Regions from separate parts of the Paenibacillus sp. FSL F4-0100 genome, predicted to be linked through region 1. Evidence: riboswitches for the same ligand, from Rfam matches in the RefSeq annotation. Region 1 holds a riboswitch; the other holds the start of a gene.
What was found. A riboswitch is a leader RNA that binds a small molecule or an ion and turns the genes downstream of it on or off. The one in region 1 is predicted to bind FMN.

Region 1 (2,201 bases):
CAAACCAGGGTGCGAATGCTGGTAATGAATTCAAAGATCAGGCATCCATCCCTGTCTGGGCGGCTGCCCATGTAGCCAGTCTTACTAAGCAAGGCATCGTGCAGGGTGATAATCAGGGTAATTTCGGAGCAATCGATTCGGTTACCCGTGCACAAGCAGCACTTGTTCTGAAGCGGACTTTGGCAGCATTGAAGTTCATGAACTAAGCGAAGCGGGAATACATTAGAAATTATAAGACCGTCCTTAAGGTTGATCAGAAACCTTTCGGGCGGTTTTTTATATCTAAGTCATTTGTGAGCGATTAAAGAGAAGTGTCCAGGCATCCGATAATTGAAGTAAGGGTTAAAATAACAATTGGATAAGGATGTGAGTTCATGCGCGTTGAGTCAGCATATACATGCTGGAGTCCTGTGAAATCGAAGAAAGCCGAACCAGCCCAAGAAGGGTTTGAACAGCTGCTCCAGAAGAACAAGAAGGAAGAAGAGGGCAAGGGAAAGATGGTAACCGTTAGAGAAGGCGGTTATTTGCGTCAGTATATGGTTCGGCCGGATGGGAGCAAAATGCTATTAAGCGAGACGAAGCAGTTCGAGAGTGAAACCGCCGCCAGTTCAACAGATCTATCGATGTCGTTGCCTCGAGCAGGCGGAATGAGCCTCAATACCAAGGAAGCTCTCGATCTGTTATGCCTTCAGGCTGGGGCAGTCGGTACCCGGTCCATCTTCAAGGTATTCGATATAACATAAAAGGAAAATGGCAAAAAATCATACTGGTAACAAATCGATACTTGCTGTATAATTCTCAGTAAGTCCTGGTTGAACGTGAGATTTTTCATTGTATTTAAGTCTAATTTCATTTATTTTGAAAATAGATGTATTTACATGAAAGGATTCATGTTATAATTCAATTCATCAACTAAGCTTATAGGGATTATCGGTTAATTAGTATGGATGCATGACAAAAATAAAACATGAATATGGATCTTCGGGGTAAGGTGAAATTCCTAACCGGCGGTGATGGTTCGTTCCGGCGTGAACGAAACTCAGCCCGCGACTCGCTGCGTTCTGGCACGAACATGAATGCAGCGACTGACTTGGTGCAATTCCAAGGCCGACGGTAAAGTCCGGATGGGAGAAGATCAAAGATGAGTTTGCCGTAGATGGGAAATTTCCCATTTGACGCAGGCTTATTTGATCAGCCCCCGTATACGTCGACACATGTCGATGGCGGGGGCTTTCTGCTAGTAAGACCTCCGTATTCAAGACAGGAGAGGGCAAGATGAGTAATATGAATACCGGGGTTAAAATGAAACCCTATGATTCCGACGCACAGGCAAGTCGACGTTTTAAGGGAGGGTTCTGGCTTGTCGTTTTGGGAGCCGCTCTGTGGGGCGTAGACCCGTTATTCCGGGTCATTCTGCTCAAGAATCTGACTTCGGCTCAGATCGTTTTGCTTGAACACATCATTATATCCTTGATTGCAATCCCTGTATTGTGGAAGAACCGCGAGGAACTAAAAGGCCTTGGCTGGAATCATGTCGGCGCGCTGCTGTTTATATCCTGGGGCGGCTCGGCATTGGCTACCGTATTGTTTACGATGGGGCTGTCGAGCGGCAATCTGAATGCCGTCCTGCTGCTTCAGAAGCTTCAGCCGCTGTTTGCCATCATTTTGGCCAGCTTACTTCTGAAAGAGAAGCTTCCGCGCCATTTCGGGATACTGCTCATTATCGCTTTGGCGGGCACGTATTTACTGACCTTTGGCCTAACCCTTCCGATTGGCCATTGGAACGAGTTTATTCAAGTTGGCAGCCTCTTGTCCTTAGGTGCGGCAGCCCTGTGGGGCGGTTCAACGGTCATGGGGCGCCTGATGGTAGGCAAACTGAAATACGAGACGGTAACCTCGCTGCGTTTCGTGCTGGCACTGCCGCTCCTGACCGTCATTACATGGAGTGAGGGGGCAGCATGGAATATGCCGGCCTGGAATACCGGGGCATTTGCCTTGGTATCGCTGAACCTGATCGGTCAGGCATTGCTGCCGGGTCTCCTGAGTTTGCTGGTTTATTATAAAGGGTTAACCACGACCAAAGCCTCCGTGGCAACACTTGCGGAATTGAGTTTTCCTATGGTGGGCGTGCTCATCAACTGGATCGTATTCCAGCAGATCGTGACAGGTCCTCAGCTTCTGGGATTCCTGCTGATCTGGAT
Region 2 (2,201 bases), 920 kb from region 1:
CTATACCATCAACTGCGAGATCAACCCTAACAAGCATGAGCGTGGCAGCTTGGCCATGGCGCATGCTGGCCGCAACACGGGCGGAAGCCAGTTCTATGTATGCTACGAGCCGCAGCCGCATTTGGACGGACAACATACGGTGTTCGGCAAAGTTGTTGAGGGCATGGAGTACGTGGATGCATTCAAAGGCCGTGATAAAATGGAAAAAGTAGAAGTATACGAAGCATAAAAATAGCTTCTGTTCAGGACAGGCTCACTCTTAAGGGTGAGCCTGTTTTTATTGTTATTCCGGTAGGAGTTACGCAGGGTCGGGAAAGAATTGACGAAGCTCTTCCGGAACAGGCCGGCTTTTACGAGTATGTACATCCATCGCCACACTGGTAACGGCGGCATCCGCGCAAAGCTCTTCCTGTTTGTTGTAAATCTTCTGAAGCAGCACATAACTTGTACGACCCATAGAATGCGGTTCGGTCACGATGGTCAGCCGTTCGCCTTGGCCGCACTCCTTGCGGTAATTGATGTTGATATTGACGGTAACGGTCTGGACGCCAAGCCGTTTCAGCATATCATATTGAAGACCTCCTGCTTCATACCATTCCTCACGGCCCCACTCCAGATATTCCAGGTATTTGGCGTTGTTTACATGTCCGTTCACGTCGATTTCCGTAGGACGGACGATAATGTCCAGCGAAGTTTTCATCCCAGCTCGCTCCTTTTTAACTGTATCTAGTTCCCGGGTTTATCCTACTAAACTGTTCTCTCTATGGGGAGTATTCTCCTTCTGGAGTCCATACACATATTGGTGAATAAAGTTATAAACTTTAAAAAAGTTAGTTGTTTGTTCTTGCAATTATCAAAAGGTGGTGATAAGATTCTTCATAAGATCAAACAATTTCATATGTTTTATCCTTCGGGGCAGGGTGAAATTCCCTACCGGCGGTGATGAACGCAGTGATTGAGCTTTTGAAAGCAGATGGCTGTGTCTTAGTCCGTGACCCGGATACGCGTGTGTTGGTTACACACCGTATGCGGTGGACCTGGTGAAAATCCGGGACCGACAGTATAGTCTGGATGGGAGAAGGAGTGAGAGACACATAAGCAACATGTGCTATTTGTGTCTATGCACACAACGTGATATGCGTTATGTGCAGGTTTTCACATGCAATTCAAATCTGTGCTCGCGATGATTGGATGTCGCCGGTAACGGATTTGGGTCGTTTGTTATAGGCAAAACCTGCATTTATGACGGTTATTTAGTGTGTCAATGATTAACTCCTATCAAGCCCTGTTAAGGATTCCCTGAATCTTTGGCAGGGCTTTTTTATGTGAACATTGGGAAAGGGGCATGTTTACCATGGATATCGTCAACGATGAATTCTATATGTCACTTGCGCTGGACCTGGCTGAACGTGCTCAGGGTCAAACCGGGATAAATCCGGTGGTTGGCTGTGTCGTTGTTAAGGATGGCGCGCTTGCAGGGGTGGGAACACATTTGGAGCGCGGAACACCGCACGCTGAGGTTCATGCCCTGAATATGGCTGGCAGCAAAGCGGCGGGAAGTACGGTGTACGTGACACTGGAGCCCTGCAGTCACTATGGTACGACGCCGCCCTGCAGCGAGAGGCTGATTGCCGAGGGTGTTCAGCGAGTGGTTGTTGCTTGTGAGGACCCTAATCCTCTGGTTGCGGGCAAAGGGATTCAAATGCTGCGCGCAGCGGGAATTCGGGTTGAGACCGGTGTCCTTAAGGAACGTGCGCTTCGCTTGAACGAAACCTTCATTAAGTTCATTACGACGGGTCAGCCCTTCGTAACGTTAAAGACAGCCAGCACGCTGGACGGAAAAATCGCATCAAAAACCGGCGATAGCAAGTGGATATCCAATGAAGAATCAAGAGAGCTTGTGCATACGCTGCGTCATCGCCATCAAGGCATCATGGTTGGCGTGTCAACAGTTATCGCGGATAATCCGAGCCTGACAACGAGACTTGGCGTGAAAGGTTTGCATCCGATTAGGATCATCGTGGATTCCAGCCTGCGAATCCCGCCCGACAGCCATGTCGTGACAGACGGATTGGCGCCAACGTGGATCTTGACGACGGAGAAGGCCGATGAGACGAAGCGGATCGGGCTGGAAGAGCTGGGCGTTCAGGTCATCCCCTGCGGGCCAGGTCCACGTGTGGATCTGAAGGCTGCGCTGGCGA

Region 2: another riboswitch for FMN. It lies ahead of ribD (bifunctional diaminohydroxyphosphoribosylaminopyrimidine deaminase/5-amino-6-(5-phosphoribosylamino)uracil reductase RibD); the one in region 1 lies ahead of MHH48_RS07315 (DMT family transporter).

The regions. Positions count from the first base shown of each region.
Region 1 covers NZ_CP150303.1:1,689,908-1,692,108, forward strand. Annotated here, with positions in the region: gene MHH48_RS07305 (choice-of-anchor I family protein) at 1-206, shown strand, start outside; gene MHH48_RS07310 (hypothetical protein) at 375-743, shown strand; FMN riboswitch at 974-1,140, shown strand; gene MHH48_RS07315 (DMT family transporter) at 1,276-2,201, shown strand, end outside.
Region 2 covers NZ_CP150303.1:2,611,715-2,613,915, forward strand. Annotated here, with positions in the region: gene MHH48_RS11555 (peptidylprolyl isomerase) at 1-229, shown strand, start outside; gene MHH48_RS11560 (acyl-CoA thioesterase) at 299-700, opposite strand; FMN riboswitch at 903-1,087, shown strand; gene ribD (bifunctional diaminohydroxyphosphoribosylaminopyrimidine deaminase/5-amino-6-(5-phosphoribosylamino)uracil reductase RibD) at 1,355-2,201, shown strand, end outside.